2 regions of the Arthrobacter sp. D1-29 genome follow, and region 2 is predicted to be linked to the other one. Evidence: predicted binding sites of a transcription regulator. Region 2 holds the regulator's gene; the other holds the start of a gene.
The links. Region 2 encodes LexA, which represses DNA repair genes until DNA is damaged. Its sites were predicted from a motif close to TCGAACANNTGTTCGA; they were not measured.
Positions count from the first base shown of each region.

Region 1: a site for LexA is predicted at 5,524-5,539, ahead of M1E17_RS22690 (shikimate dehydrogenase). Genes of this name have one in related genera too.

Region 1 is NZ_CP096383.1:4,971,714-4,987,616, reverse strand. Features, by position in the region: gene M1E17_RS22710 (ATP-dependent DNA ligase) at 1-910, shown strand, start outside; partial or broken gene M1E17_RS22705 (DUF222 domain-containing protein) at 1,085-2,649, opposite strand; gene M1E17_RS22700 (MFS transporter) at 2,977-4,296, opposite strand; gene M1E17_RS22695 (IclR family transcriptional regulator) at 4,533-5,462, shown strand; gene M1E17_RS22690 (shikimate dehydrogenase) at 5,637-6,518, shown strand; gene M1E17_RS22685 (bifunctional sugar phosphate isomerase/epimerase/4-hydroxyphenylpyruvate dioxygenase family protein) at 6,518-8,455, shown strand; gene pcaH (protocatechuate 3,4-dioxygenase subunit beta) at 8,494-9,363, shown strand; gene pcaG (protocatechuate 3,4-dioxygenase subunit alpha) at 9,365-9,928, shown strand; gene M1E17_RS22670 (lyase family protein) at 9,955-11,481, shown strand; gene M1E17_RS22665 (alpha/beta fold hydrolase) at 11,474-12,292, shown strand; gene pcaC (4-carboxymuconolactone decarboxylase) at 12,289-12,792, shown strand; gene M1E17_RS22655 (thiolase family protein) at 12,878-14,095, shown strand; gene M1E17_RS22650 (3-oxoacid CoA-transferase subunit A) at 14,100-14,783, shown strand; gene M1E17_RS22645 (3-oxoacid CoA-transferase subunit B) at 14,785-15,465, shown strand; gene M1E17_RS22640 (IclR family transcriptional regulator domain-containing protein) at 15,584-15,903, shown strand, end outside.
Region 2 is NZ_CP096383.1:1,714,824-1,730,726, reverse strand. Features, by position in the region: gene M1E17_RS08065 (radical SAM protein) at 1-260, opposite strand, end outside; gene M1E17_RS08060 (hypothetical protein) at 262-615, opposite strand; gene M1E17_RS08055 (hypothetical protein) at 845-1,201, opposite strand; gene M1E17_RS08050 (prolipoprotein diacylglyceryl transferase) at 1,198-1,956, opposite strand; gene M1E17_RS08045 (GlsB/YeaQ/YmgE family stress response membrane protein) at 2,216-2,491, shown strand; gene M1E17_RS08040 (TrmH family RNA methyltransferase) at 2,593-3,504, opposite strand; gene rplT (50S ribosomal protein L20) at 3,561-4,016, opposite strand; gene rpmI (50S ribosomal protein L35) at 4,135-4,329, opposite strand; gene infC (translation initiation factor IF-3) at 4,447-5,502, opposite strand; gene M1E17_RS08020 (DUF1844 domain-containing protein) at 5,886-6,272, shown strand; gene M1E17_RS08015 (MFS transporter) at 6,431-7,807, opposite strand; gene M1E17_RS08010 (SseB family protein) at 7,865-8,761, opposite strand; gene priA (bifunctional 1-(5-phosphoribosyl)-5-((5-phosphoribosylamino)methylideneamino)imidazole-4-carboxamide isomerase/phosphoribosylanthranilate isomerase PriA) at 8,771-9,517, opposite strand; gene M1E17_RS08000 (hypothetical protein) at 9,564-9,722, opposite strand; gene hisH (imidazole glycerol phosphate synthase subunit HisH) at 9,723-10,475, opposite strand; gene hisB (imidazoleglycerol-phosphate dehydratase HisB) at 10,472-11,098, opposite strand; gene M1E17_RS07985 (histidinol-phosphate transaminase) at 11,167-12,285, opposite strand; gene M1E17_RS07980 (LysM peptidoglycan-binding domain-containing protein) at 12,398-12,814, opposite strand; gene lexA (transcriptional repressor LexA) at 13,147-13,902, shown strand; gene M1E17_RS07970 (ATP-dependent DNA helicase) at 14,069-15,903, opposite strand, start outside.

The DNA.
Region 1 (15,903 bases), 1.9 Mb from region 2:
CCGGTACTTCCCCGAGCTGGTGGAAGCGCTGAAGGAGAACCTTCCGCCGAAGTGTGTGCTGGACGGCGAGATCGTGCTCGTGGGCGCTTCCGGGGACAGGCTCGATTTTGACGCCCTGCAGCAGCGCATCCACCCTGCGGCCAGCCGCGTCAAGCTTCTTGCTGCCCAGACCCCGGCGAAGTTCGTGGCCTTCGACCTGCTGGCCCTCGGCGACGACGATTACATGGACCGGCCGTTCGCCGAGCGGCGCGCTGCCCTGGAGAAGGCGCTCGCCGCCAGCCGGGCTCCTGTCCATCTCACCGCCGCCACGCAGGACAAAGACCTGGCGGAACAGTGGTTCCAGCAGTTTGAGGGCGCAGGCCTGGACGGGATAGTGGCCAAGCCTCTCGACGGCCGGTACCAGCCGGACAAGCGCGTGATGTTCAAGGTCAAGCACGAACGCACGGCGGACTGTGTGGTGGCTGGCTACCGGGTCCACAAGAATGGGGAGGACGCTGTCGGTTCGCTTCTGCTGGGTCTGTACAAGGACGACGGCGTCCTGGCCAGTGTGGGGGTCATTGGCGCCTTTCCGATGAAGCGCCGCCAGGAACTGTTTAGGGAGCTTCAGCCGCTGGTTACCGATTTCGACGGTCACCCCTGGGCGTGGGCCAAGCAGGAGGAAGGTGAACGCACACCGCGGAACGCCGAGGGCAGCCGTTGGAGCGCAGGCAAGGATCTGTCCTTTGTGCCGCTCCGCCCCGAGCTGGTGGTTGAGGTCAGGTACGACCACATGGAGGGGGACCGGTTCCGCCACACCGCGCAGTTCAACCGTTGGCGGCCGGACCGGGATCCGGAGTCATGCACCTACGAGCAGCTGGAAGAACCGGTTAACTTCGATCTGGAGTCTGTATTGGAGACGGGCAGGCCATAAGGGTGCTGCCCCGGGAAGTGTTGGCTGATCGGAGATGGAGGCACGGCCATAGGCGCGGCTCCTTCCAGCAGCCCAGAGGAGCCGATGGTCCGGAGATATTGGCCTCCACAGCATTGTTGTTTCTGGATTGCCGTTTTGTATCCAAGTGTGGATGATCACCAGGAGCACGCCTCCTTACGCACGGGCGTGCAGGAACCGCTCCAAGCCGTTCTCTCCCAGGGACAGTCCGGTGTGATGGAAGTCCGGGGAGTGACAGGAAGCATTACCCGGCGTTGCGTGCGGCCGGTCCGTGTTTGATTGCAGTTCGGGCTTCAATGCTTTAGGCCAATGTGGTGGTTCCCAGTCCTGGTGTTCACTTTTGTAATGGCGGCCTGAGGGTGAGATCCAGCCGGGCGGTTCGTTCTTTGTGGCCGGCGTGGGTTTCCAGCCGCTGGTGTGTCGGAGCCGATGGTGTTTGGGGCACGGCTGCCCGAGGTTGCTGATCCCTGTGGTTCCGCCATGGTGCCATGCGAGGAGGTGGTCTGCTTCATTGTCCAGCGACTGGTTGCTGCAGCCGGGGAACGGACACTTGCCGTCCCTCATCCGCAGCCAGTTCCGCATCGCTTTGGTGAGCCGGTAACTCGTGCGGCCGATCTCCAGAGGTGCCCCATCCCGCGGGTCAATCAGCACACGGTAGAAGGAGTCGGCCCCGTTCGCGACGACGTCCCTGGCCATCGAAGCGGGGATGGGCCCGTACCCGTCCAGCATCGCCGGCTCATCTGAGCCCCCAGCAGGGAAAACACCGGCACAGTGACCAGGACCTGTGCCCGGGGCGACGGGACCTGCCCGGGGGCCATTTCTTGGCCATTCCCGCTGCTCCCGCCGTTTCCGATACTCTTGCCATTCCCGCTGCTGTCGCCGTCCCCGCTGCTCCCGCCGTTTCCGCTGCTGAGGAGTGCGGTGGCGAGCACGTCGGTCCGCAGCTGGGTGAGGGTTCGGGCCTCGGCTGGCCCCTGCAGGCTGCGGGAAATGGCGGTGATCCGGTTCCAGATTCCGCTGGCCTCGGTTGCAGGAAGATAGGCGGAGAGCCAGGCCATGCCGTCCTGATCCGGAGTGTATTCCACCCGCCGGTCCAGGTGCCCCTTGGCGTGCCGCTTCTCGATGCTCTCCTTGTGGTGGCGTTCACGCCAGGTTCGCGCCATGGCGCGGAACCGGGACGCGGGCATTTCGCCCGCGGGGCAGCCGCGGGCCGCGTCCAGGGCGTCCGGATCGAGGAAATGCGCTTCCAGCGAGGCGGCGCCGGCGGGATCAAGACAGGCGGATTCATCGACCATTGCCCTGGCGTGCTGCCAGGAGATAGTTCCGAGCTGCAACGCTGTGAGGGTGAGCGGCAATGCTGTGGTGAGTTGCTGTGCTTGGGACAGCAATGCACCAGCGGCACGGGAACCAACGGTCAGCACGCAGGCGATCTCGGCAGTCACAGCCATCTCTTGCGCCGTGGCATCCTGTGGCGACGCCGCCGGCCCTGCGATCGACTTGGTGGTATCAGCGAACTTCACGGCAGCGTGGGCCTTCAGAGCCGCCATTTGCGCCTCTGTCCGCCTCGCCCCCTCAAGGACTTCCAGGCAACCATCGGCCAGAAGGCGGAGCGCATCGGCACCAGAGGAGGCCGCAGGGGAAGCGTCCGTTACTTCCGCAGTCAGCGCAGCAAAGGCGGCGTCGATTGCCGCAAACGCCTTCACCACTGCCCCGCTATCCATGTATCTATCATCTTGCGAGGGTCTGACATTTTAGGATCGGGCCAGGTGCGGCACCTGGGGCGGCGTCCCAGCCAGCCATCCGACGTCGAACTTTGCAGCAGCGGCGTCCCAGCCAGCAGATCGCCGTTGAACGTTCGTGCCCTATTGAATGCTCCGCCCTCTACGGGCCACGCCACGCCGTCGAGCTTCTGGACCTCTTGCTCCGCGACGGCGCGGAACGTTCCAGGCGCAAACACCCAACGCGCCGAAAGCCCGGCGCATCATGGGACACGCCGGGCTTCCGGCCACCAAGCGGACAGGAGCGTCAGGGCGCTGCCGCCGAATGCCTTACTTCAGGCCGAGCTGCTTTGTGGGGGTTTTGAACGTTTCCTTGGCGGTGAGGGCTGAAGTGGCCGCCACCACGCAGATGATTGCGGTGAAGATGCTGATCTGGACCCAGCCTCCTGGCTTGATCCCGCCCATGGCTGCCACGACAGCCGGCGCAAAACCTGCCATCAGGAAGCCAAGCTGGGTGCCGATGGCCAGGCCAGAGAAGCGGACTTTGGTGCTGAACATCTCGGCGTAGAAGGACGGCCAGACAGCATTGGAGGCAGCATAGCCGCAGGAGAAGAATCCGATGGCGGCGAGGAACATGAGCGGGACGCTGCCGGATTCCAGGCTGAGCAGGAAAACGGGGGTCAGCACGGCACTGGAAAGGGCGCCGTAGATGAAGACAGGCTTGCGGCCAACCCGGTCGGCGAGCATTCCGAACACGGGCTGCGTTCCCAGGGCCACCAGGTTGGCGCCAACCACCAGCCACAGTGTGGTGGTCCCGTCAACACCGGCAACTGTTTTGGCGTAGCTGATGGCGAGGGTACCGAACACGGTGGAAACGGCAGCGATGAAGGCGCAGCAGACAACACGCAGCACGTCGCGCCAGTGGGATTTCAGGAGATCGGCGACGGGGAGTTTGGAAATCTGGGCGGTCTTCTGGGCCTCTTCGAAGGCCGGCGGTTCGTGCAGCGTGCGTCGGATGAAGAACGCCACCAGCACCACCACGGCGCTCAGCCAGAACGGGACGCGCCAGCCGATGCCGTACTTGATCTCGTCAGGAAGGGCCAGGACCGGGATAAAGACGAGGGCGGCGAGGATCTGGCCGCCCTGGGTGCCGGTAAGGGTCCAGGATGTAAAGAACGAGCGGCGGTTGTCCGGCGCGTGTTCCAAGGTCATGGAGGAGGCGCCTGCCTGTTCGCCGGCTGCCGAGAGGCCCTGGCACAGCCGAGCCAGCACCAGCAGCGCCGGTGCCCACCAGCCAACGGTGTTGAAGTCCGGCAGGCAGCCGATCAGGAACGTTGAGGCGCCCATCAGCACCAGGGTGAACATCAGCACTTTCTGCCGGCCCACCCTGTCACCGAAGTGCCCCAGGATGACCGCGCCCACGGGACGCGCCACGTAAGCAAAGCCGAAGGTGGCGAAGGACATGATGGCTGCGTTGGCGTCGGCGCTGGGGAAGAAGACTGTGGGAAAAATCAGGGCGGCCGCCGAACCGAAGATGAAGAAGTCGTAGTACTCGACGGCGCTGCCCAGGAAGCTGGCGACGGCGGCCTTCTTCGGTGTCCCGGCCGGGGCGACAGTGCCCGGCTCCGCGGACGGAAGTGTCTGGCTCATGGAGTTCCTTTTGTGTGACGACATTGTCTGGGATGGACCTGGAGGGTCGCAGCCGCCGCTGCCTGGGTGAAGGCGGGAGTGCGGGGGTGTGGCTGGATCCACTGAAGGACCCGGACTAGTAGCCACATGGTGGGAGCTACTTGTGCGATACAGCAATGATGGCTGTGAGGGTGGTCACCTGTCAAGAAAATAATCACCATCTAGAAATAGTTGCCACGATGTGGGAACATCGATCTATGAGTGTGAACCAAACCACAGCCGCCCACGACGCAACCTCCCACCAGCCTTCCGCTGACGCCCAGCCCGCCCACGGCCCCTCCGCTGACGCCCAGCCCGCTGATGCCCAACCCGCTGGCGCGCCACCCGCTGACGCGCCATCTGCTGAAACCAAGGGAGCGGCAGCCAAAGGATCAGACCGGACGGACATGGTAGGCAAAGCCCTGGGCCTGCTGGTGCTCCTCGGTGATGAGCCCCGCGGGGCCAGTGCCGCGGAGATCTCGCGCCGTGCCGAGTTGCCCTTCAGCACCACGTACCGGTTGCTGGGTTCGCTGACCCGGGACGGTTTTGTGGATTATGAACCGGATGGCCGCCGCTACCACCTGGGCCTGCGGATCTTCCAGCTGGGCCAGCGGGCGTCCAACCACCACGGCTTCGCCGGCACCGCGCTGCCTGTCCTGCGCCGCGTGACGGAACAGACTGGCGAGGCCACCATCCTCAGCGTCAGGGACGGCCATCATCACCTGACCGTCAACAAGGTGGATGGCCCGCAGATGTTCCGCGTCACCAGCGATCCTGGCCACCTCGGCGCCCTGCACACCACCGCTGTGGGTAAGGCGCTGGTGGCCTTCGCCGAAGACTCCGAGCGCGAACGCCTGCTGCAGGAGCTGGAACTCGAGCCACTCACCGAGCATTCCATCACCGACCGCGCGGCCTTCCGTGCCGAAATCGAGCAGGTTCGGCGCCAGGGCTACGCCGTCATGGACGAGGAGAATGAAATCGGCATGAGGGCCGTGGCTGTTCCCCTCCTGAATGGACAGGGCCATGCTTTCGCATCACTGGCCACCGCCGTGCCGGTCTTCCGCCTTGAGCTCGATGCGTTGCTCGCCCACGTGCCGCTGTTGCAGGATGCGGCAGCCGAGCTGTCGGCCCGGTTGCCCCAGAGATGAGCGGCTTCGGAAGGCCACAATGCTCGCCAGCGGACCGTCGTCGAACTCCTTTGTTCGTATCTAGAACAAGCGTGCGAGCAGTGAACAAGTGCTGTACTGTAATCCCTACCTGGTCCGCAGCGTCCGCCTTGAGCCACGCTGCCCGCCCGGTGCCGTATCGAAGGAGCTGCCCGGATGAGTAATCGAACTGAGTCCTACCTTGTGGGACTGGTCGGCGATGGCGTGATGCCATCACTCACTCCCCACATGCACGAACGCGAAGGTGACGTGCAGGGCCTGCGCTACCTTTACCGGCCCATCGATCTCCTCGAAATCAAGGAGCCGGCAGAATCCGTCGGTGACCTGCTGAAGAGCGCCCGCAGCCTGGGTTTCAATGGCTTGAACATCACCCACCCGTGCAAGCAGCTGGTCCTTCAGCACCTGGACGAGGTTTCCCATGATGCCCGCAGGCTGGGCGCGGTCAACACCGTAGTGATTGAGGACGGCCGGTTCGTTGGCCACAACACAGACTTCTCCGGGTTCGCTGCCGCCCTTGCCTCCGGACTGCCCGGCGCCCGACTGGACCGCGTGGTCCAGCTCGGAGCAGGCGGCGCCGGATCCGCCGTCGCCTATGCCCTGCTCACCGCTGGAGTGCAGCAGCTGAACCTGGTGGACATGGACCCTGCCCGGGGCGCGGCCCGAGCCGCCCAACTGGCCGGCTTCTTCCCGGACCGCACCGTGACAGCGCGGACGACGGCGGAGCTGCCGCAGCTGATGCCGCTGGCCGACGGCCTGGTGCACTGCACCCCGGTGGGGATGGCAGCCCACCCGGGAGTGCCCCTGGACCTTGACCTGCTGGAACCCCGGCATTGGGTGGCGGACATCGTCTACCGTCCCATCGACACGGAGCTTGTGCTGGCTGCGAGGGACAAAGGCTGCGAGGTCCTGGACGGCGGGCGCATGGCCGTGGGGCAGGCAGCTGACGCCTTCCGGATCTTCACCGGCCTGGAACCTGACGCCGGGCGCATGCGTTCGCACTTCCTGGAGCTCGTTGCCGCAGAAGAGGTGGCCGCCTGATGCGCACCGGAATTGCCACCGTCTGCCTCTCCGGCACCCTGAAGGAAAAGATGCAGGCGTGCGCCATCGCCGGCTTCGACGGGATCGAAGTCTTCGAACAGGACCTGGTCACGTCACCGCTGACGCCGGAGGACATCCGCAAGATGGCAGCGGACCTTGGCCTCACCCTGGACCTCTATCAGCCGTTCCGCGACTTCGACAGTGTTCCTGACGAGCTGCTGGCCGCGAACCTTCGCCGCGCCGAAGCCAAATTCAGGCTTATGTCCCGCCTGGGCGTGGACACCATCCTGGTGTGCTCCAACGTGGCCACCGCCAGCGTCGACAGCGACGACCTCCGCACCGAGCAGCTGGGCCGCCTGGCCGAACTCGCCGGGGAGTACGGGGTCAACGTCGCCTACGAAGCCCTCGCCTGGGGCAAGTACGTCAACGACTACGAGCACGCCCACCGGCTGGTGGAGGCCGTGGACCACCCCAACCTGGGCACGTGCCTGGACTCCTTCCACATCCTTTCCCGCAACTGGGACACCGCACCCATCGAGGCCTTCAAGCCGGAAAAGATCTTCTTCGTTCAGGTGGCCGATGCCCCCAAGCTGTCCCTGGACGTGCTTTCCTGGAGCCGGCACTACCGCGTGTTCCCCGGCGAAGGCCAGTTCGACCTCGCCAAGTTCATGGGCCATGTTGTCCGGGCCGGGTATTCAGGGCCGGTGTCGCTGGAGGTCTTCAACGACGTCTTCCGCCAGTCCGACGTTGACCGCACTGCCGTGGACGCCATGCGCTCGCTGATCTGGCTTGAGGAACAGAGCGCCGCGTGGCTTGCCGGGGCCTCCGTCGAAGTCAAGGCCGGCAGCGCTCCTGGCTCCCGCCGTCGTTATCCCATGGAACTGGCCACGCTGCCCAAGGTGAGCGAACCGGCCGGATTCAACTTCGCCGAGGTCAAGGCCGAGGACACCGTTCAGCTCGAGAAGCTCTTGGGGCAGCTCGGCTTCGAATTCAACGGACGCCACCGCACCAAGGACGTCCAGCTCTGGACCATGGGCCAGGCCCGCGTGATCATCAACGAGCAGGCGGCGTCGCACTCGGAACCGGCTATCGCCGCGCTGGGGTTCGACGTCGATTCGCCCCTGATTGCTTCCGCCAGGGCACAGCAACTCAAGGCGCCGGTGGTGGCCCGGAAGGTGCAGGCCGACGAGGAAGTCTTCCAGGGCATCTCCGCGCCGGACTCCACCGAGATCTTCCTGTGCCAAGGCAGCCCGGACGGCACCGCAGCCTGGACTGCTGAATTTGGCCAGGCGAACGAGTCTGGCCAGGCGCATGAGTCTGGACAGGCGCAATCTGGAGGGGACCTGGAACACCCTTCCCTGCGGGACGGCGCCACCGCTCATGCTGTCATTGACCACGTGAACCTTGCCCAGCCGTGGCAGCACTTTGACGAAGCCGTTCTTTTCTACACCAGCGCGCTGGCCCTGGAACCGCAGCCCTTCGCCGAAGTTCCGAGCCCCAGCGGGCTGGTCCGCTCGCAGGTCATGCAGACTTCCGACGGCGCCGTACGGCTGGTGCTGAATCTCGCACCCGTGCAGCAGGCCCAGAGCGAGATCCGAAAAACGTACCAGGAACATATCGCCTTCGCCGTGGACGACCTCGTGGCAACGGCGCGGTCCGCCCGGGACCGGGGCCTTGAGTTCCTGCAGATTCCGGCCAACTACTACGAGGACCTGGACGCCCGGTTCAAACTTGAACCGAAGTTCCTGGCCACGCTTCAGGACCTCAACCTCCTGTATGACCGGGATGCCGACGGGGAATTCCTCCATTTCTACACGGCCACCGTAGGCAGTGTGTTCTTCGAAATGGTGGAACGCCGGGGCAACTACGGCGGCTATGGGGCGCCCAACGCTCCGGTGCGCCACGCCGTCCAGTACGACTCACTCCACCGTTTCTAAATCCGCAAGAACAACCACCCACCCGAAAGGAGCCAGCCGTGCCGCAAGAAGCCAACCAGCTTGGGACCGACGAGCTCGTACCGCATGCGGAACCCCGTGCCGCGCACCTGCCCCTGGACCGCGCCATCGAAACCCAGGCCGATCTCAGTGCAGAGATCAACGCCATGAGCGACGCCTACGCGCGGAAGCTGAAGGAGGGCACCCCGGCCGAAACGCAGCCCCGGCTGGACTACCCGCCGTACCGCAGCAGTATCCTGCGCCATCCCACCAAGAGCCTGCACCACGCGGACCCGGAGACCATCGAGCTGTACTCGCCGGCCTTCGGGCACCAGGACGTACACCAGCTCGAATCCGACCTGACCATCCAGCACAACGGTGAACCCCAGGGTGAGCGGATCATTGTGCAGGGCAAAGTGCTCGACGGAAACGGCCGCCCGGTGGCAGGGCAGCTGGTGGAAATCTGGCAGGCCAACGCGTCCGGCCGGTACATCCACAAGCGGGACCAGCACCCCGCGCCCCTTGATCCCAACTTCACCGGCATTGGCCGCTGCATTACGGGCACGGATGGTTCCTACCGGTTCGTCACCATCAAGCCAGGTGCCTATCCCTGGAAGAACCACCTGAACGCCTGGCGTCCGGCCCACATCCACTTCTCGCTGTTCGGCACAGAGTTCACCCAGCGCATCATTACGCAGATGTACTTCCCCGGGGATCAGCTGTTCCCGCTGGACCCCATCTACCAGTCGATTGTGGACCAGGACGCCCGGGACCGCCTGGTGGCCAGCTACGACCACAGCCTCACCGAACCCGAATGGGCATTGGGCTACAACTGGGACATCGTCCTGACAGGATCCAAACGGACCTGGACCGAAAACGAGGCGCTCGGCGCGGCCGGAGATGAGGAATAACGTGAACACGACTCCCAAACTTGTGGCCACCCCCGGCCAGACCATCGGACCCTTCTACGGCTACGCCCTGCCCTATGAAAAGGACAACGAACTCCTTGCGCCGGGCTCGCCAGGTTCCATCCGGCTCCAGGGCACTGTGTACGACGGCGCCGGGGAGACTGTCCCGGACGCCATCCTGGAAATCTGGCAGCCCGACGCCGACGGCAAAGTCGTGCAGCGCACCGGCTCCCTGGTCCGCGACGGCTACACCTTCACCGGTTGGGGCCGCGCTGCCGTGGGCTACTCCGGCGTCTACACCTTCACCACCGTCAACCCCGGTCCCACCGAGGCAGGCGCCGCACCGTTCATCGCGGTGGCGGTTTTCGCCCGCGGCCTCACGAACCGTCTCTTCACCCGCATCTACCTTCCCGAAAACGAGGAAGCCCTGGCCGCCGATCCGCTGCTCAGCTCGCTTGATATGGACCGCCGCAAGACCCTCATCGCCCGCCGGGACCCCGACGGCGGGCTCACCTGGGACGTCCGCCTGCAGGGTGAGGGCGAAACAGTGTTCCTGGACTTCCAGTGACAGACGCTCCAACGGCTGACCTTCCAGTGACTAATTCGCCAGTCACCGGCGCCGGCCACTTCAGCAGTACAGCTGACGGCGACGTCGGCCTGCTGAGTCCTGTTTCGGCGTCGCCGCTGGTCGCGGCGCTGACCGGGGACAGGGCAGTGCTGGGCGCCATCCTCGCCGTCGAAGCCGGCTGGGCCGCCGTACTGGAAAAGGCCGGCCTGGCGCCGGCCGGTTCCGCCGCCGTCGTGGTTTCCGCCGCGGACGCTGGACGTTACGACGTGGCGGACATCGCCCGCCGTGCCCAGGGTGGCGGCAACCCTGTGATCCCGCTCCTGGCGGACCTCCGGAAGAATGTTCAGGCGCTGGACAGCGCCGGTATCGGTGCCACAACAGCAGTGCATACGTCATTGACCAGCCAGGACGTGCTGGATACCGCCCTCATGCTGGTGGCCCGGCACACCGTACAGGCGGTGCTCGGCGACGTGAAGCGCACGACGGCGGCGCTCGCCGCCCTGACGAAACAGCATGCGGAAACGCTGTGCGTGGGCAGGAGCCTGACGCAGCACTCCCTTCCATTCACGTTTGGGCTGCGGGCGGCCCAGTGGTTCCACGGTGTGGCCGCCGCGGGCCGGCAGCTGGAGAGCCTGGAGCTGCCGGTCCAGTTCGGCGGAGCGGCGGGAACTCTCGCCGCCGGCACAGCCCTCACCTCCGGTGCGGTTTCCACCCCCTTCACACTCGCGGATCGCCTGGCCTCCCAGCTGGGTCTGGCGGCAGCACCCACACCTTGGCACACTAACCGCCTGGCCGTCACGTCACTGGGCAACGCACTGGCCTCAGTACTGGACGCGTTCGGCAAGATCGCAGCAGATGTCGTGTTCCTGAGCCGTCCCGAGGTTGCCGAACTCGCCGAGCCCCTGGCGGCCGGTCGCGGGGTTTCCTCGGCGATGCCGCACAAGCAGAACCCGGTCCTTTCCGTCCTGGTCCGCAGCGCCGCCCTCCAGGCTCCCGGCCTCGCCGCCCAACTGCACCTGGCCGCGGCCAACTTCAATGACGAACGCCCTGACGGCGCATGGCACAGCGAATGGCCCGCGCTCCGCCAGCTACTGGCCCTGTCGCTTGGCGCGGCCGGGCACGTCCGCGAGCTGGTCGAAGGGCTCCGGACCTACCCCGACGCCATGCGCCGCAACCTTGACCTCGCCGGGCCGCTGGTGCTGGCCGAGGGAGTGGCCGCCGCCGTGGCCCCGCTGCTCAAGGACGCCGACGGGCAGGAGGGCGGCCCTTCCGGCAAGCAGCAACTGCAGGCCCTGGTGGACCGCACGCTTGAGGCGCCCGCCGCAGAACAGGGTGCCACCTACCGACGGCTCCTTCGTGAAGCCGTCCCGGCGAACCTGCTCCCCGATGACAAGCTGGCCGAGCTCCTGGATCCGGCGAACTACCTGGGCCAGGCCGGCGTGATCTCCCGCCGAATCCTGGCCGCCTTCCCGGATTTCGCCGCCCAGGACAGCCCCCTTCCGAAGACCACGTCATCCGCCCACACCGACGCGAACGGAGCCAACCATGGCTAAACCGGCCCTCAAAGCAGTCCTGCTTTCGCCCCAGCGCGCCCTCGGCAGCCACCCCCTCCTGGTGCTGGGTCCTTCCCTCGGGACCTCCACCATCCTCTGGAATGAGGCCGCGTCGATCCTGGGCAAAGACTTCGACGTAGTGGCCTGGGACCTCCCCGGCCACGGCGTGTCACCGGCAGCCACCGAAGGGTTCGACGTCGCGGGCCTTGCCGATGCCGTGGTGGAGCTCGTTGACTCCATCGCCCCGGGTGAGGCCTTCCACTACGCCGGCGTTTCCCTCGGCGGAGCCACCGGGCTGCAGCTCGGCATCAAACACGGCGAACGGCTCAAGAGCCTGTCCGTCCTGTGCACCGGTGCCAAGCTGGGCACCCCCGAAGGCTGGCTGGAACGCGCCGAGACCGTGCGGAACCAGGGTACGCCCGTCATGATCCAGGGGTCCGCGGAACGCTGGTTTGCGCCCGGCTTTATGGACCGCGAACCCGAGCGCAGCAGCAGGCTCCTCCACGCTCTCCGGGATGCCGACCGTTTCAGCTACGCCTTCTGCTGCGAGGCCCTGGCAGGGTACGACGTCCGGGCAGAACTGGGCAGTATTTCCGTCCCCACGCAGGCCGTCGCCGGCGCCCTGGACGGTGTGGCCCCGCCGTCGTTGGTTCAGGAAATCGCCGATGGCATCACCGCCGGCGGCGGCACGGCAAGCGCCGTGACCCTGGAGGGTGTGGCGCACCTGGCCCCGGCCGAGGCGCCCGCCCATGTTGCGGAACTGCTCCGCGGCCTCATTGCCTGGGCCGAAGCCCGCGGAGCAGCCAAATGAGCGGCGTCGACAAGAATGTCTCCGAGCGAAACGGGGCCGTACAGCCCACTGCCACCACCCAGGAGATTTACGACGCCGGCATGGTAGTGCGGCGCGAAGTCCTGGGTGAGGCGCACGTGGACCGGGCCAACGCCACGAAGGACGGGTTCACCGAGGATTTCCAGGACATGATTACCCGGATCGCGTGGGCCGGCATCTGGACCCGCCCGGGCCTCACCCGGCAGATGCGCTCCGCCGTGACCATCACCGCCATGGTGGCGCACGGGCACTGGGACGAGCTGGCCATGCATATCCGCGCAGCCATCACCAACGGCCTCAGCAGGGATGAAATCAAGGAAATCCTGCTCCAGACGGCCATCTACTGCGGTGTCCCTTCCGCCAACACGGCTTTCAAGACGGCCCAGCAGGTGTTCCATGAAATGGACAGCACCGCAATGGACAGCACCGAAATGGACGCAAAAGAGCCCGACCAACCCACCACCCCCACCCCACCCAACTAGCTCGCAGTTAACGTCGTCATTCGCGCGAATGACGACGTTAACTGCGACCCAGTTGGGAACCCCCAGACAGAATCAGAGGAACATCATGAATCAGGCCTTTGTGTACGACGCCGTGCGCACGCCGTTCGGGAAGTTCGGCTCCGGCCTCGCCGCAGTCCGCCCGGATGACCTTGCTGCGCACGTCATCACCGAATCCGTGAAGCGGGCGCCGAAGCTGGATCCCGAGCGCATCGACGAGGTGGTGTTCGGCAACGCCAATGGTGCCGGCGAGGAGAACCGCAACATCGCGCGGATGGGAACGCTTTTGGCCGGGCTGCCCGTGTCCATCCCCGGCACCACGGTCAACCGGCTTTGCGGGTCATCGCTTGACGCCGCGATCATCGCCTCCCGCCAGATCAATGCAGGCGACGCGGAACTGATGCTGGTGGGCGGTGCCGAGTCGATGTCCCGGTCGCCGTGGGTGCTGCCCAAGACGGACAAGCCCTACCCGGCAGGTGACCTGACCCTGGCCTCCACCACCCTGGGCTGGCGCCTGGTGAACAAGGCCATGCCGAAGGAGTGGACCATCTCCCTGGGCGAGGCCACCGAGCGGCTCCGCGAGAAGTATGGTGTGACCCGGCAGGCGCAGGACGAATTCGCCGCTAACTCGCACAACCTCTCCGCCGCGGCCTGGGACGAAGGCTTCTACGACAACCTGGTAGCCCCTGTCCCGGGCACGGACCTGGTCCGCGACGAGGGCATCCGCGCCGGCTCCACGGCCGAAAAGCTGGCAGCCCTTAAGACGGTGTTCCGCTCCGAGCCCGAAGGCGCCGAGGTTGGCGGCACCGTCACGGCCGGGAACGCATCTCCACTGTCCGACGGCGCCTCCGCGGCCTGGATCGGCTCCGAAAGTGCCGCCGGGCTGCTCGGGCTGGAACCGCTGTCCCGGATCGCCGGCCGCGGCGCGCACGCCAACGATCCCCAGTACTTTGGCTACGCCCCGGTGGAGGCGGCGAACAAGGCCCTCGCGAAGGCGGGCATCGGCTGGGACCAGGTGGGCGCCGTCGAACTTAACGAGGCGTTTGCCGCGCAGTCCTTGGCCTGCATCACCGCGTGGGGCATTGATCCAACAATTGTGAACCGGCACGGCGGCGCCATAGCGATGGGCCACCCGCTTGGCGCATCGGGCACCCGCATCCTTGGCACGCTAGCGCGCAGCCTGCAGGCCTCGGGGGAGCGCTGGGGCGTGGCGGCCATTTGCATCGGCGTGGGCCAGGGCTTGGCAGTGGTGCTGGAGAACGTGTCTGCCGGAGTGAAGGGTTAGGGCCATGCTGAATTTTGTTGACTCCGTGGCTGAGGCCGTTGCCGGGATCAAGGACGGCTCCACCGTCATGATCGGCGGCTTTGGCAACGCCGGGCAGCCGTTTGAGCTGATCGATGCGCTGCTGGACTGCGGCGCAAGGGACCTGACGGTGGTGAACAACAACGCCGGCCAGGGCGACCAGGGATTGGCGCTGCTGATCAAGGAAGGCCGGGTGAGAAAGATGATCTGCTCCTTCCCGCGGCAATCCGACTCCTGGCATTTCGACGCCAAATACAAGGCCGGGGAGATTGAGCTGGAGCTGGTGCCGCAGGGCAATCTGGCAGAGCGCATCCGCGCCGCCGGCGCGGGCATTGGCGGGTTTTTCACCCCCACCGGATACGGCACCATGCTGGCCGAGGGCAAGGAAACCCGGATCATCGACGGCCGCGGCCAGGTCTTCGAAACACCGATCCACGCCGACGTCGCGCTGATCAAGGCGCTCAAGGCCGACGGCAAGGGCAACCTCGTGTACCGCAAGACGGCGCGGAACTTTGGCCCCATCATGGCCGCCGCGGCGAAGCACACCATCGTCCAGGTCTCCGAGATCGTCTCCACCGGAGGATTGGACCCGGAGAACGTGGTGACCCCGGGAATTTACGTCAACACCGTCGTCCGAGTGGCCGGCGGCACTTCAGAGAAGGCGGCCTGACATGAGCACCGCAACGTCCCTCCAGACTTCCGCAACACCCCTGGGCCGTGACGACCTCGCACGGCTTGTGGCCAAGGACATCACGCCAGGCTCGTTCGTGAACCTCGGGATCGGCCAGCCCACGCTGGTGTCCAACTACCTCACCGAGGACCAGGACATCACCCTGCACACGGAAAACGGCATGCTGGGCATGGGCCCGGCCGCCGAAGGGGACCAGATCGACGGCGACCTCATCAACGCCGGCAAGATCCCCGTCACCGAGCTCCCGGGTGCGTCCTATTTCCACCACGCCGACTCCTTTGCCATCATGCGCGGCGGGCACCTGGACATCTGCGTGCTGGGCGCGTTCCAGGTCTCGGCCACCGGTGACCTCGCCAACTGGCACACGGGCGCACCGGATGCCATTCCCGCCGTGGGCGGAGCGATGGACCTGGCAACAGGCGCCAAGGACGTCTTTGTGATGATGACGCTCCTGACCCGCGAGGGGGCATCCAAAATCGTGGAAGCGTGCACCTACCCGCTCACCGGCGTGGGCTGCGTGACCCGTGTCTATACGGACAAGGCCGTGTTCCTGACCGGACCGGATGGCGTCAGCGTTCGGGAGACATTCGGCTGCACCTTTGAGGAGCTCCAGGAACTGGTGCCTGTCCCGCTCAAAGCAGCCCCCGCCGTCGGACCCTAACTCCCACCCCTGCGCGAACGAACACTTAAGCACCCTGCGCGAACGAACACTTAAGCACCCGGGACATCCGTTTCATGAGGGCCTGAAGTGTTCGTTCGCGCCAATAGGATTGGTAACCATGACCGAAGCACCAGCCGCCACGCAGGCCGCTCCCCAGGCGAGTGACCAGTACGTGCAGTCGCTGGCGCGCGGGCTGGCCGTGATCCGCGCGTTCGACGGTGACCATCCGGTCATGACCCTCACCGAGGTGGCTGCCCGCACCGACCTCACCAGGGCCACGGCCCGGCGTTTCCTGCATACGCTCGTGGAGCTCGGCTACGTCAGGACCGACGGCAAGACGTTCGCCCTCACGGCCAAGGTCCTCCAGCTCGGCTACGCGTATCTGTCCGGGCTGTCCCTGCCGCAGCTGGCCCAGCCGCACCTGGAGGAGCTGTCGCT
Region 2 (15,903 bases):
TTCTCCAGGTAGCGCAGGATTTCCGGAGATTGGTCGTACAAGGTGCTGACGAGTCCGTGATCCGGGCAGCCGCGTTCGAGCCAGACCTGGTCATCGCGGATTAGCAGCACGCCGGAGAGGCGCCGCACCTGCGCGAGCGGTGGGTTGGTCTCGTGGCAATGGGGACAGAAAGCTGTGACGTAGCGGTGGATGCGGTCCCCGCGCAGCGGCTGGCCGGGACCGGGCAGCACCTGCCGTGAAGAGAACGGTGACGGATTCATCTCAACCTCCCATCTGCGCGAGGGCTCCGACGCAGACCCCGCCGCCGAGCAGGGTGAAGATCCCCAGGCCAATCAGCAGCCCCGCACCCCACCGGGATGTGGGTGGCCAGACCGCCAGCAGAATAGCTATCGCTAGATATCCGGCGATTGGAACGAAGGCAACCGGCCCGGTCAGGAAACGTATGGAAGAGGGTCCTGGATCAGCCCGTGTTTGCAGAAGACCGAAAGCACCCGGTCCCAAGATATAGAGGGCGTAAAGGGCAGCCGTTCCCAACAGGATTCCGAACCCCATGGGGCGGAGCCCTGGTTCAGGGTTCTCCCCTTCTTTTTGGGGCGGTGGGTTGTCCTTGCTCATGCCACTCTTCCTTCCAACCTCGGGCGGAGTGGTTTCCCGAAGACCCGCAGCATCCGCCAGGACAGCAGGGGGAGAATCATTATGGGGAACCACTGGGGACGGCTCATCCCCAGCCAGAGCACATCCTTGCCCCGGACGAATTCGATGCCGAAGCGGAATGCGGTCCCCGCGCAGCGGCTGGCCGGGACCGGCCAGCGCCTGCCGCGAAGCGACCCGTGACGGATTCATTTCAGGCCCTCACCTGCGCGAGGTATCCGACGCAGAGCCCGCCGCCGAGCAGGGTGAAGATTCCCAGGCCAATCAGCAACCCGGCACCCCATCGCGATGTGCTTGGCCGGACCGCCAGCAGAACGGCTATCGCCAGATAGACGGCGATTGGAATGAACGCGGACGGCCCGGTCAGGAAACTCATGGAAGTGGGTCCTGGATCAGCCTCGGCCTGCAGACGACCGAAAGCACTGGGTCCCAAGAGATAGAGGGCGTAGAGGGCACTCGCCCCTACCAGGATTCCGACCCCCATGCGGCCAAGCGCTGGTTCAGGCGGCTCCTCCTCTTCTTCTTGGGGCGGTGGGTTGTCCTCGCTCATGCCACTATTCCTTCCACCTTCGGGCGGAGTGGTTTCCCGAAGACCCGCAGCATCCGCCAGAACAGCAGGGGGAGAATCATCAGGAGGAACCATTGGGGACGGCTCATACCCAACCAGAGCACCTCGTTGCCGCGGACGAATTCGACGCCGAACCTGAACAAGGCGTAGGAAGTCACGTAGCAGATGAAGAGGTCGCCAGGACGGGGCAGTCGGTCCCGGTAGCGACACAAGAGCGCGAGTGCGGCGGCATGGAACACAATTTCATAGGCGAAGGACGGATGGAGCCCTACCCCGGACGGTCCGCCCAACAACGCAGCCTCGCCGGGCGTGAGCGATATCCCCCATGCTCCCCCGGTGGGAGTTCCGGGCAGTTCCGTGAGGAGACAGCCCACCCGCCCGATCACCAGCGCCAGGGCCACAGCGGGGGCAAGCAGATCGCCGGTGGATTCGCGGTAACCTGTCAGCCGTTTACCCAAGTGGACGCCCAGCCACGCTCCCACAAGGCCGGCGAGGATACTGCGGTCGCCTTCGCTCCACCAGTCCGCCAAGGAGACCTGCCTGGAAAAATCCCAGGTGAGCACTCTTGAGCCGATGGCCCCGAAGGCGACAGCGAAACCGGCAATGGGCCACAACCGTGGATCGGACAGGCCACGCCGGCGCTTCTCATACGCGTAGAACAGTAAGGCTGCGAGGATTCCCAGCCCTAACAGGCCGGCGTGCACCGGCCCGTCTCCCGCGAAGGGAAGCCCGATCATGAGCAGAGTGTAGCAGTGCCCGTTGACGCCGCCATTGCAGCCGCGTGGGCTTCACCACGCCAGGATTACTGGACACCAGCGTTGCCGATAAGCAGCAAGAAAATGCGGAGCCGGCCGCGGATCCGCCCATGAATACGGTACTCGCCGCGGGGCCCGCCATGCACTTCTGACAGGCAGTAAGCCTGCTGACAATAGGGGGGCTGTGTGTTAGCTTGAACTCAATCGGGACGAATATCCCGACGAATATGAAGGAGGAGACATGGGTTTTCTTGCTTGGATTATTCTGGGCCTCATCGTAGGGGCAATTGTTAAGGCCGTCATGCCCGGCAGAGTAGGCGGCGGCTGGGTCACCAGCCTGGTTCTCGGAGTGGTTGGTGCAATCGTAGGCGGCTGGATCGGAAGCCTTCTCTTCGCCAGAGGCGAGCTTGCTTTCTTCGATCTGGGAACGTGGATCCTGGCGATCATCGGCGGCCTGCTGGTGGCTGGCATCTACGGCGCCATTACGGGACGCAGCAAAACCACACGTGCGCCCTGATTCCTGATTCATTACTGAATTTCATATAATAAGGACCCCGGACATGTATCCGGGGTCCTGCCCATTTAAGCCGTCCTGCCCATTCAAGCCACTGCCGCCATTTATACGGAAGCCGGAGAGCTCCCCTGCTGGGACCGGGCGCTGGCATATAGGCACACTGTGGCTGCGGTACCAAGGTTGAGGCTTTCCGCCGCGCCGTAAACGGGAACTGCCACCCGATGGTCAGCCAGGGCGAGTTCAGCTTCCGAGAGCCCCTGGGCTTCGTTTCCGAAGAGCCAGGCAGTTGGGCCCTCCAGCTGATAGGCGGACGCCGTGCTGGACCCGGACATTCGCCGGGCGGCGTTTTCATCCTGCAAAGTGTCGAGGTTGAGGTCCCCATAGCCGTCCGCTGCCAGGACGCCGATCCCCCGGGCCCGGCAGGAGGCTGCCAGTTCCTCGATGTCCGCCCCCAGGACCACGGGAAGGTGGAACAGGGATCCGGCGGTGGAACGGACTGCCTTGGGGTTATAGATGTCAACGCTGGAGCCGGTTAGAACAACGGCGTCAGCACCGGCGGCGTCTGCGGCACGCAGTACCGTCCCTGCGTTTCCTGGGTCCCTGACCTGGCAGAGGACCGCGATCAGCCGTGGACCGGCGTCGAGCACTTCCTCCAGGCTGATGTCCACAAAGCCGCACACGGCGATGATGCCCTGGGGATTGACGGTATCGGCCATTGCTGCCAACACGTCCTCGGTGGCAAGCCGGGCGTTGGTCCCCGCAGCCAGATCATCAAATTCCGGGTAGCGGTCCAGGCATGCTTCGCTTGCGAACACCTCGTGCACAACCCCAGGAGCCCCGGCTGCCAGCCTCTGCTGGTGCAGCTTGAGGGCCTCGCGTACCGCCTGTGGCCCCTCGACGAGGAACTGTTCCCGCTTTAAACGGGCCGGGCGCCCTGCAAGTTTTGCCACTTCCCTGACCCGATCGGCTCGGGGATTGGAGAGTGGAAAATCTTGCGGGCGCCCGGTTTCGTTCATATAAGAACCTTAGTTGCTGTTCAACCAGGTTCTCGAACTACCCAGAACGGGTGCTGCTAGACAGTGGCCTCGTCAGCAGCAGGCTTCTTTGCGGCCTTTGCCTTGGGAGCCTTGGCCTTGGGGGCTTCAGCCTGGACAGCCGGAGCGGACGTGTCGGCAGGCAGGGAATCCTTGGCGATCTTCACCAGCGCGGCGAAGGCGTTGGCGTCGGAAACGGCCAGCTCGGCGAGCATACGGCGGTCAACCTCAACCTCAGCGGCCTTCAGGCCCTGGATCAGTCGGTTGTAGGTGAGGCCGTTGGCGCGGGATGCAGCGTTGATGCGCTGGATCCACAGGCGGCGGAAGTCGCCCTTCTTCTTCTTGCGGTCACCGTAGCTGTACACAAACGAGTGCAGCAGCTGCTCTTTGGCCTTGCGGTACAGGCGTGAACGCTGTCCACGGTAGCCCTTTGCGCGTTCGAGGATAACCCTGCGCTTCTTGTGGGCGTTGACCGCCCTCTTCACACGTGCCACGTGCGTACTCCTTCAGAATTCTGATCCCAAGCGTCTACTGCCGGTAACCCGGCCGGCCTGAGAAGCCTTTTTGGTAGTTGACTGCCGCCAGGTGGCAAGCAGTCAGAAAACTTGGAAATTAGATGCCGAGCATCTTCCGGATGACCTTGGCGTCGCCCTTGAAGACGATCTTGTCGCCGGCAAGGCGACGGGTCAGCCTGGAGGACTTGTGCTCGAGGTAGTGGCGGCGGTTGGCCTGCTGACGGCGCAGCTTGCCGCTGCCTGTCAGCTTGAAGCGCTTCTTAGCACCACTGTGGGTCTTCATCTTCGGCATGGGAACCGATCTCCTTACGTATCCACAGACATTGTCTGCAGCTCTTTCGTGCAGCCGCCCCTGCGGGCGGCATGCTGGTTGCTTACTGCGGGAGGACAAACCTCCTGCAGCTTTGAACTAGGTGGTCTTCTTGCCGGCCGGCTTCGGACCCGCTTTAGGGGCGGGCCTGGCTGCAGGCTTCGGGGCTGCAGGCCTGGCAACCGGCTTCGGCGGCGAGGGAACTGCGGCTGGCTTCGGTGCAGCGGGGGCCGGAGCTGCCGACGCGGGCGTCTCAGCGGCCGCAGCGGGCTTTGCTGCTTCCGCAGGCTTGGCCGCAGGGGCCGGTGCCTTGGCGGCGGCCGGCGCAGCCTTGGGAGCCTCGCGCCTGGGAGCGGCGGCCTTGGGAGCCGCCTGCTGGGGCGCTTCCTGCCGTGACGTTTCCTGCCGGGGCGCGTCCTGCGTGGCGGCTTCCTTGACGGGAACCTCCGCAACAGGGGCCTCAGCGGGGGCGGCCTCAGCGGCGGCTGCAGCCTCGGTCTCCGGCGCTTCGGTTTCCGGTTCCGTCGTGATGGCGAAACCTTCCGGCAGAAGATCTGCCAGCGACTGCGTCAGGGGTGCCTGGTCGTCGCCGGAAACGTCGATTCGTCCGCCCGATGCCCTGACTTCGTTCTGCGCCTTCGCTTCGGCACGCTGGGTTGCCCGGCGTGCCTCTGCCTTGGCTTCGGCCTTGTTCTTGAGCGGCCCCACAACCATCACCATGTTGCGGCCATCGATGCGCGGGCTGGATTCAACAACGCCAACCTCGGCGACGTCATCCGCAAAGCGCTGGAGCAGGCGGATGCCCATCTCCGGACGCTGCTGCTCACGGCCGCGGAACTGGATCATGGCCTTGACCTTGTCACCGGCGCCGAGGAAGCGCAGTGCATGCCCGCGCTTGGTCTCGTAGTCATGGGTGTCGATCTTCAGGCGGAAGCGGATTTCCTTCAGAACCGTGTTGGTCTGGTTCTTCCGGGCTTCACGTGCCTTGACGGCGGCCTCGTACTTGTACTTGCCGAAGTCCATCAGCTTGCACACCGGAGGCTTTGCCTGAGGTGCTACTTCAACGAGATCAAGATCGGACTCGGCAGCCAAACGCAGGGCATCATCAATACGGACGATTCCTACCTGTTCACCTGCAGGGCCGACCAGCCGCACCTCGGGGACGCGGATACGCTCATTGATTCTTGGCTCGCTAATGTTAAAGCTCCTGTGATTGTTGTGGTATTCCACCGGCAAATAGAGAAGGCCCCCAACTGCCGGAGCAATCGAAGGCCTCGAAGATCGGATGTGACAGCCTCTCCTGAGACTGCACGCATGTCCCCGGGCGTATGCCTGGGTTGATGCCCGACCAAGTACCCGGCAACCTTGCTTCCCAGAAACTGCTTGACGGGAAATCGGCTGGCGCGGGTGGGAGAGAACTCCGCTTGCAAACTGCATGCCATTCTACAGAAAAAATCCCGACCAACGCATCTTGGCGCCGGTGGGACCTTACATAGCAAAATAACGACATTCAGTCGGTCTGTGACAAGCTTACCAGTATGAGCACCCCAGACAGTAATTCATACGTTTTCGCCCCCGCCGACGCCGCCGACGACGTGAGCCAGCAAATCCGGGACATCTCCGAAGTGCCCGCCATCGAGGTCATCACCACAGCCGCAGTTCACCTCATGAGTGCTGCTGCCGTGAAGCTGGGGCTGGCTGCGGAGGACAACGCCGAGGAACTCAAGGACCTGGACGAGGCCCGGAAGCTCATCACGGCTCTCGCTGGACTGGTGACGGCGGCAGCACCCGAGATCGGCTCCCAGCATGCCGGTCCCTTGCGCGACGGCCTCCGGTCCCTGCAGCTCGCGTTCCGCGAGGAATCCATCATCCCGGACGCCCCGGGCAAAGGCCCGGGCGAGAAATACACCGGCGCCGTCAACTAAACGGTTCCAATTCAATAGCCAATCACGACGGCGGCGGCGGGCGGACCATGACGGTCCACCCGCCGTCGTCGTTAAGTAAACAACTGAGTGCAGCGCTGAAGATCGGATGCTGGCAACGCTGTATGTTCCTCCAGTGCGGCTCCGGTGCGGTCCCTGGGTCAGGCGGAAGCCACCCGGCGCCGCCTGCGTGCCTGCAGGAGCATTCCGATGAGGCACAGCGCCACTCCGGCCACGCCGACTGATACAAACCCTCCTGATGAACCCACGCCGTCGATAAAGACCCCTGCAAGGGGCGCGCCCAGCGCAACGCCTGCGGTCAGGGCGGAGCCGTACCAGCCCATCGCCTCGCCCCGGCGCCGCTCGTCCACCAGCTCTGCCACCTTTTCGGAGGCCGCGGACAGGACCGGGGCGCAGAGGAGGCCCGGCAGGATGGACAGGAGGGCCAGGGTCCAGGTGTCATGGGCGAATCCCAGCGGAATGGTCAGGGCAGCCATCCCAAGCAACAGCACGATGGGAGAGACAGGGCGGTGCATGGCACCATAGATCACCCCGCCCACCACCGAGGCCGCGCACCAGAACAGGAAAACGATCCCGATCTCCGCCTGGTGGCCGCCGATTTCAAGGGCTGCCACGATCCCAACGTCAGTGCCGCTCAGGACCATGCCGGCGCCGGCAGCCACGGCGAAGAGCGAGGCTACCGTGGCCGTAAACCAGGTGAAGTTGTGCGCCACCTTGTGCCGGAGCCCTGACTGCCCCCCGGCCGCCGGCTGCTTTCCGGCCGTTCCCTTGGATCCGCCACTGACTCCGGCCCGTTCGGCCGGTGCCAGATCTGGAGCTGCTTTCTGAAGGTGGGCAGGGGCTGCTGCCACCACTGCAGCTTCGGCCGCGCGTTGCTGATCGGCCGCGCGTTGCTGATCAGCTGCACGGTGCTGATCGGCCTCCCGGGTGCCGACGGGGGTTCGCGTGGGTGGGTTGAACCACATCAGGAACAACCCGGCCAAGGATGTTGATATGCCCACGACGGTGAGCCCCAGTACAGTGAAGCCGCTGGTTGCCACCACGGCTCCGGCGGCCGGGCCGATCATAAACACCATTTCAGTGGTGATCGCATCCAGGGCAAAGGCTGTGCGGCGCTGGTCGCCGTCGGCCAGGATTCCGAGTGACTGACGCACCACACTGAAGATCGGAAGGGTGAGCAGTCCTCCGACGAAAACCAGCGGCAGCAACCACTCATAGGAAACATGGGGAACAACTGACCAGATCACAGTTTCAGACACCACGGAAGGGATGAGGGCTTTACGCAGGCCCACGATGTCAACGCGGCGGCCGCGCCACGGGGCTCCCACGGCGATGCCGATGGTCATCACCGCCGCCGCAGCTCCGGCCGCGGCATAGCCTTTATCCAGGGTGAGGACAATGTGCAGGGTCAGCAGCACGCCTGCGGCTGAATGGGGTATACGGGCAATCATGCCGACCAGCAGCAGCCGCCTGATGGGCCGCACCGCCAACAGATCCCGGTACAGAGCGAAATTCACGAAAAAATCCTTTTGGTCTGCCGACGGCAGCCAGGGGATCTCCCCGCTGACCGTCAGCTAGTGTGCTGCGCGCCTTAACTTGATTTCGATGGAGTCAACCCGCTCACCAAACAATACATTCCGGGACCACGCCGCCTGGAGGTCCGCCACCAGCTCCCGCACGGCCGCAGCGTCAAGGCCATCCTCGAGGTACAGCACCACCTGCAGCTCTGGCCCGGACCCTCCGCCGGACAGTTCGGCTCCCGCGCGTGTGGTTGTGGCGATGCCTGCCCCTGGCAGGAGCCCCACACGGCGCACAGCAGGAAAGGCGGCCGCGGCCTCGGAAAGTTCCGCGGCGAGGGCTTCGTCAGCGTAGGAAGGAACCCAGTCACGCTGCTGCGCCAGTGCCCACACCGCCGGCCGGCGCACCACAAAGGTGACGTCCGAGCCCGGGTCAAGGACCAGGAGTTCGGCACCTTCCGCCACTGCGGACAGGGCAGCACGGGCCGCATATACGGCCACGGGCCGCGCCTCCGGGTGCCAGGCGGCCAGTGCTTGCGCCGACGTAAAAGCCGGCAGGGCCGTCCTGCCGTCGGCAGCCCTGAGAGTTACCAGCGCCATGTCGGCCTGCTTGTCTGCCGACAAACCATCCACTGCCTGCGCTTCTTCAGCGAGCTGGGCAATGATGGGGATAAAGACCCTGGCGGTGGCAAGGGAAGCCACCACTGACGCTTCATCGCCGCTGCCGTCCAGGAGTCCCCGGACCGCGGCGACGTAGCCGGCGTCGGGAGCTCCGTCGTCGTCCTCGAAGCTGTGGATCTTGGCATCGTCCCCAGCCAGGCTCCGGCCCTCCCAGGGCTGGCCGGCGGAATCGGTGGATCCGCCCGCGCCGGCAAGGGCTGCGGCTATGTGCCCGGGGAGGTGGCGCTGTGCCGGACTGCTGCCAGCGGTCTGACCGTTGCTGCTGGAGTCCACGGGGTTTGCCTAGCGGCGGCCGGCGACGTCGAGTGCCTCGGGCAGGGTGAAGGCCCCCGCGTACAGGGCCTTGCCAACGATGGCCCCTTCCACGCCCAGCGGAACCAGCGAGCGAAGGACCTTCAGGTCGTCCAGGCTGGAGATGCCGCCGGATGCCACCACAGGCTTACCCGTCTTTTCCACCATCTGGCGCAACAGCTCAACATTGGGCCCCTGCAGCGTGCCATCCTTCGTAACATCCGTCACGACGTAGCGTGAGCACCCAGCCTCTTCAAGCCTGCCCAGGACCTCCCAAAGGTCCCCGCCTTCCTTTGTCCAGCCCCTGCCTGCCAGGGTGGTCCCGCGGACATCAAGGCCGACGGCGATCCGGTCGCCGAAGCGGTCAATGGCCCGGCGGGTCCAGTCAGGGTTTTCCAACGCCGCAGTACCAAGGTTCACCCGTGCCACACCCAGGTCCAGGGCCGCCTCCAGTGACTCGTCGTCCCGAAGTCCGCCTGAGAGCTCCACATGGATGTCCAGCCGGCCCACCACCTCGCGGAGCAGTTCTGCATTCGAACCACGGCCGAACGCCGCGTCGAGGTCCACGAGGTGCACCCATTCGGCGCCTTGCTCCTGCCAGTTCAGGGCCGCCTCCAGCGGTGTGCCGTAACTGGTTTCGCTGCCTGCCTCGCCTTGCACCAACCGGACGGCCTGGCCGTTTACGACGTCGACGGCTGGCAGCAGTTCAAGAACCGGCAGATCATGTGCGGTGGTCATCTCAAGTCCTCAGTGTGGGGGGCAGGAAAGGGGTTTGGCAGTGGTGCTAGGTGGCGGGCAGGGAAAGGAGGTAGGCGGTCAGAAGTGACATGCCCGCAAGGATGTAGAAGCAGATCTGGGTCCAGAGGGGTTTGTGCTGCTGCCTGAAGGACAGGGCTCCGCCCACGAGGAGCCCCGCGAGGCCCATCAGGAGGATGGACCACATTTAGGCTGATCCGTCTTGTTGTGCTGGTCCGTCTTGCCGCGCAGGCTTGCGGAGTCCGTCCACCCAGTTGCGCAGGAGACGTGCCCCGGCGTCGCCGGACTTTTCCGGGTGGAACTGGGTGGCACAGAGCGGCCCGTTCTCCACCGCGGCGATGAAGGGGGCACCGTGCTCGGACCACGTCACCAGCGGCGCCGCCATCCGCGGCTGCACCACGTCGAAGTTCCATTCCTGGACGCCGTACGAGTGGACAAAGTAGAAGCGCTCCTCCTCCACACCGGCGAAGAGCCTCGATCCTTCCGGAACCTTCACGGTATTCCAGCCCATGTGCGGCACCACGTCGGCGGGGAGGAGCTCCACTTTCCCCGGCCACTCCCCCATGCCTTCAGCTTCAGTTCCATGCTCAACGCCGGCTTCGAACAGGACCTGCAGGCCCACGCAAATGCCCAGGACGGGCCGGCCACCGGCGACACGCCTGCCAATCAGGCGGATGCCATCAACGGCCTTCAATTCCCGCATGACGGTCTCAAAGGCGCCGACGCCGGGCACCACCAGGCCGTCGGCATTGAGCACGTCCTGCGGTTTGGCGCTGAGGATGACCTCTGCTCCTGCGCGTTCGAGCGCGCGCACCGCAGAGCGGATGTTCCCGGAGCCGTAGTCCAGCACCGTAACGGTGGGCTTGCCTTCGGGCGACGCGGGCTTGATCAACAACTCCGGATCGATCACGGCACCGTCACGAAGAATCTGCCCGCTCACAGCGCACCCTTGGTGGAAGGAATTCCCTCCACGCGCGGATCAGGCTCGACAGCTGCGCGCAGCGCCCGGGCGAATGCCTTGAACTGCGCTTCCACGATGTGGTGCGGGTCCCGGCCGGCAATGACGTTCATGTGGAGGCAAATGCCGGCGTGAAGCGTGATCGCCTCAAACACGTGGCGTGTGAGCGAGCCGGTGAAGTGGCCGCCGATCAGGTGATATTCCTGTCCCGCCGGCTCACCGCCGTGCACCAGGTACGGACGTCCGGAAACGTCCACCACCGCGTGCGCCAGCGCCTCATCCAGCGGCACCGTGGCTTCACCAAAGCGGCGGATCCCGGCCTTGTTGCCCAGTGCCGTGCGAAGGACCTCGCCGAAAGTGATGGCCACGTCCTCTACCGTGTGGTGCACGTCGATGTGGATGTCACCGGTTGCCTTGACTGTCATGTCGATGAGGGAGTGCTTGCACAGCGCCGTCAGCATGTGGTCATAGAACGGGACCGATGTGTCGATGTCCGAAACGCCGGTTCCGTCAAGGTTGATCTCCACGAGCACTGACGATTCACTGGTGGCGCGCTCCATGCTGGCGGTCCGGCCCTGGGCAGCGTTCGATCCGGTGGAACTCATGGTCATATGTCCTTTTCGGAAGGAGTACGGGAATTCTTGCAGGCGACTAAAGCGCCTCTATATCAAGTTTAGGCGGGGAGTTTGGCCTGGCTGGCCAGGATGCTTTCCAGGGAGGTCAGGAACGCTGTGGTCTCGCTCTCAGTGCCTGCGGTGACACGCAGATGGCCGGGGATGCCGACGTCCCTGATCAGCACGCCGGCGTCCAGCAGTTCCTGCCAGACAGCATGGGGCCGTTCCAGTCCCCCGAAAAAGACGTAGTTGGAATCAGAGGCGGCCGGCGTCAGGCCCATCCTGGTCAGCTCGGCGACGATCCGGTCCCGCTGTTTCTTGATGTCCTCAACGTCTGCCATAAGTGCCTCGCGGTGGCGGAGGGCTGCGAGGGCGGTGGCCTGGGTGACGGCCGACAGGTGGTACGGCAACCGCACCAGCCGGAGGGCATCTGTCACTTCGGGCGCCGCGGCCATGTAGCCCAGGCGAGCGCCTGCCAGTGCAAAGGCCTTGCTCATGGTCCTGGTGACAATAAGGCGTTCCCGGCCGGGCAGCAGCGTCAGGGCACTGGGAGTACCGTCATGGGCAAACTCGTGGTAGGCCTCGTCAACGATAACTATGGTCTGGCTGGCCTCACCCGCGGAGTACACCGCCTCCACCACATCCAGGCCAAGGCCGGTGCCGGTGGGGTTGTTGGGTGAGCAGAGGAAAACAATGTTTGGCTGGAGTTCCTTGACCTGCAGGGCGGCCGATTCCGCGCTCAGCCCATAGCCTTCAGCGCGCTGGCCCACAATGTACTCAGTGTCAGTACCGCTGGCCAGCAGCGGGTACATGGAATACGTGGGCGGGAACCCGAGGGCCTTGCGTCCCGGGCCACCGAAGGCCTGAAGGACCTGCTGGAGCACTTCATTCGAGCCGTTCGCCGCCCAGATGTTGGTGGAGTTCAGGCCGTGGCCCAGGTATTCAGCCAGGGCCTCCCGGAGTTCGCTGAATTCGCGGTCCGGGTAGCGGTTCAAACCGGCAGCGGCTTCCGTCACGGCTTCAGTGATGGCGGCGCGCACGTCCGCGGGAACACCATGGGTGTTTTCGTTCACGTTCAGCAGGATGGGCACATCCAGTTGCGGGGCACCGTAAGGGGTCAGCCCGCGGAGGTTGCTCCGGAGGGGAAGACGGTTCAGACGCTCTAGCTGGTCATTCACCTGAACAGTTTAGTGCCCATGCTGGTGCCCGGAAAATGTGACAGCCTGCCGGCTGTCCGCAATTCAGGGGAAGGCACTGGCTGCCGAGGGACGTCATGAGCTGTGGATCCTGCTATTTGGTAGGGACGAACAGCTGCTGCCCCGGCACAACGGTCCCCGCGCTGAGGTTGTTGAGTTGAACGATATCCGCGATGACATCCCGGGGATCACGATCCGGCGCAACTGTGGCGGCGATACCCCACAACGACTCCCCGCCCTGAACGGTAACTGACACCGTGGGCGTCAGGGCCAGGCCGGCGGTGGAGTCTGCCGCCTTCGCCGGGGCGTTAAGAAAGCCCACCAGGGACAGCAGCAGCGCAGCCAGGAGGATGAGGGGAATACCAATGAGCACGATCCGCCCCCGGCGCGTGAGCCGGAGCGGCGGCAGGGGTTCCTTACGGGGCTGCGATTCCGCATCCAGCAGGGACGTGAGCTGCTGGACGGAGACGAGCTGCGGATGGCGAGCCTGTGAAGCGGATATAGCTGACATGAAATGAGCCCTCCTGGACCATACTGTGCTGCCCGGAGTGTTCTATTCGTTCCTGCGGCCCGGGTGGGCCGTCATCTGCCGATCCGAGTATTCGAATACCGCAGGCAACGAATAGAACACATGTTCGAACTTTGCCTTCTCAGTTTTAGCACTTATCAACGAACATTGTCGAGACTCGCTAGAACAAATGTTTGAAAAAGCGTTGCGGCTGCCCTACGTTTGGATCAAAGAACAACCACTCCTGTAGTTGATCAGCAGGGTCTGACAATCCAGGCCGGAGGTTCCGGCACCCGCGGCCGGACACCCGGGGCAACGGAAAGGCATTGGCGAATATGGCAGCACCAGCCGCCGACGGCAGGGCGACCCAGAGGGGTCGGCAGCCCCAGAGGGTCCCGAAGGGGCTTACAGCACGCCAGAAAAAGATCCTGGAAACAATTCAGCGCTCGGTCAATGACAACGGGTATCCGCCATCCATGCGCGAGATCGGCGACACCGTGGGCCTGGCAAGCCTGTCCAGCGTCACGCACCAGTTGTCGCAGCTCGAGAAACTGGGCTACCTGCGGCGCGATCCCAAGCGGCCACGGGCCATGGAGGTCCTGATGCCGCTCACCCTGGACGGCGGCACGGCCAAACCGGCGGGATCAGCATCGGCCAAGCCTCCGGTTTTGCGCAGCGTTGATGGCGGGACGGTTATGGATCTGCCCACTGCCATGGACACCGCCATGGTGCCCCTTGTAGGCCGGATCGCAGCCGGTGGCCCGATTCTTGCCGACCAGCTGGTTGAGGACGTCATGCCGCTGCCGCGTCAGCTGGTGGGCCAGGGCGAACTGTTCATGCTGCGGGTTGCCGGGGACTCAATGGTTGACGCTGCGATCTGCGACGGCGATTGGGTAGTTGTCCGGCGCCAGGCGGACGCCGCCAACGGCGATATTGTCGCAGCCCTGCTGGACGACGAAGCCACGGTGAAGACTTTCCGCCAGCGGGACGGCCACACGTGGCTTCTCCCACAGAACACCCAGTACGAGCCCATTCTCGGAGACCACGCCACCATCATGGGCAAGGTCGTCTCAGTTTTGCGCTCTCTGTAGCAGCGCATCCCTGAGCAGCCGCCCGTCCTGGTCGGGGCGGGCCGCTTGGAGGAGACCCCGCTAGTCCTTGCGCCCGCCTGGCAGGGCGGGCAACCGGCCGGCCCCAGCGGCTCGCCCGTCATCTGGGCCGGCCTCCAAACGCGCCAGATACCATCCCGGGCTTCGGTCAGGTCCGTGGGCTTTCCTTGGCCAGTCTTTCAAGGGCGGCGAAAGCTATCTTGCGGTCTGTCGTCGGCCAGAAGGGGGGCAGCGCAGCCCGAAGGAAACCGGCATAACGCTCGGTTGCCAGCCGGGAATCGAGCACCGCCACCACACCCTTGTCTCCCGTGGATCGGATCAACCTGCCGGCCCCCTGGGCCAGGCGGATGGCGGCGTGTGTCGCGGAGACAGCCATAAATCCGTTTCCGCCCGCCTGGGCTACGGCACGTGAACGTGCCGTCATCAGCGGATCGTCCGGCCGCGGGAACGGTATCCGGTCAATAACCACGAGCCGGCAGGATCCGCCCGGGACATCAACTCCCTGCCACAGGGACATCGTTCCGAAGAGGCAGGTATCGGGCTCGTCGGCGAACTGCTTAACCAGGGCTGTCATGGTGGAATCACCCTGGCAGAGGATGCTGAGGCCGAGCCGTGGCCTCAACGCTTCTGCGGCCTCTTCGGCCGCGCGGCGTGATGAGAAGAGGCAGAGGGCGCCGCCTCCGGAAGCGCGGATCAGCGCTTCGAGTTCATCCAGCGCCTCCGGCGCGGCACCCCGGCCCGGTTTGGGCAGGTGCCCGGCAACGTAGAGGATCCCCTGTTTTGGATAGTCAAAGGGGGACCCTACGTCCACTCCTGTCCAGCTGGGAGCACCCTCCCCTATCAGCCCCAGTCCCCCGGCCGTCGGCTCGAAGGCGGACCCGATGGCGAGCGTGGCTGACGTGAGCACAACGGTATGGCCGGCAAAGAGTCCTTCGCGCAGCTTGCCGGCAACACTGAGCGGGGCGATGTTGACCAAAACCGGTGCACTTTCATCAGGCTGTGAATAGCCCTGCTGGGGATCAAACGAGCTGGCGCGCGAAAACCACACCACTTCACGGTTGTCCTTCGCCGCAATGAGCCGTTCGCAAAGTTCAAGAATCAGCAGGAGCCGGGACCGGGCAAGCTGCCGCCCGCCGTCGGCCGTTGTACTGCTGTCCCCTTTTGAATCCGACAGGGCTGCCCGGCAAGCCTCACGGAGCTGGTCAACGCAGTCCAGCTGTTCATCGTTCAGGCCGTTCGGGAGCAGCCCGTTGGGGACGCCGGCCAGGGCAACTTCAAGATTGGCGGCCGCCGCATTCAGGGCATCGACAGTGATGGCAGTGTGCTTACGGGCACCGGCTGCGGCAGCGTGAACCATGGCAACGGAAAGCTGCCCCGATACTGCGCCGGTAACGCGGTCCTGGAGTTCGTGGGCCTCATCCACCACCACCACGTCGTATTCGGGCAGGACGGCCAGTCCTTCGAAAGCACTGACTGCCAACATGGCGTGATTCGTCACCACGACGTCGGCCTCGGCAGCGTCCTGGCGCGCCAGTTCGCTGAAGCACTCCGCTGCCAGGGGGCATTTCTGCGCCCCCAGGCACTCCATCGAGGTGACGGACACCTGACGCCAGGCGCGATCGGTGACGCCGGGAAGCAGCTCGTCACGGTCACCCGTGGCAGTCTTTTCCGCCCACTCACGCAGGCGCACCACTTCCTTGCCCAGCTGGGATGCCGGACCGCCCAGGGCTGCGGCGAAGTGCGGCACACTGGTGTCCTCGCCGAGGGAGAAGAGCTGGCCTTCGGCGGGCTCTTCCGAAGGGAACCCACCTTCGAGCTTGTGCCGGCACACGTAGTTGGAACGTCCCTTGACCAACGCCACCTTGACCGGGCGGTCCAGGGCGGGCGTGATGGTCTTGAGCAGGCGGGGCAGGTCACGGCCCACGATCTGGGTCTGCAGTGCCAGGGTTGCGGTGGAGACCAGGGTGGGCTTGCTACTCACCA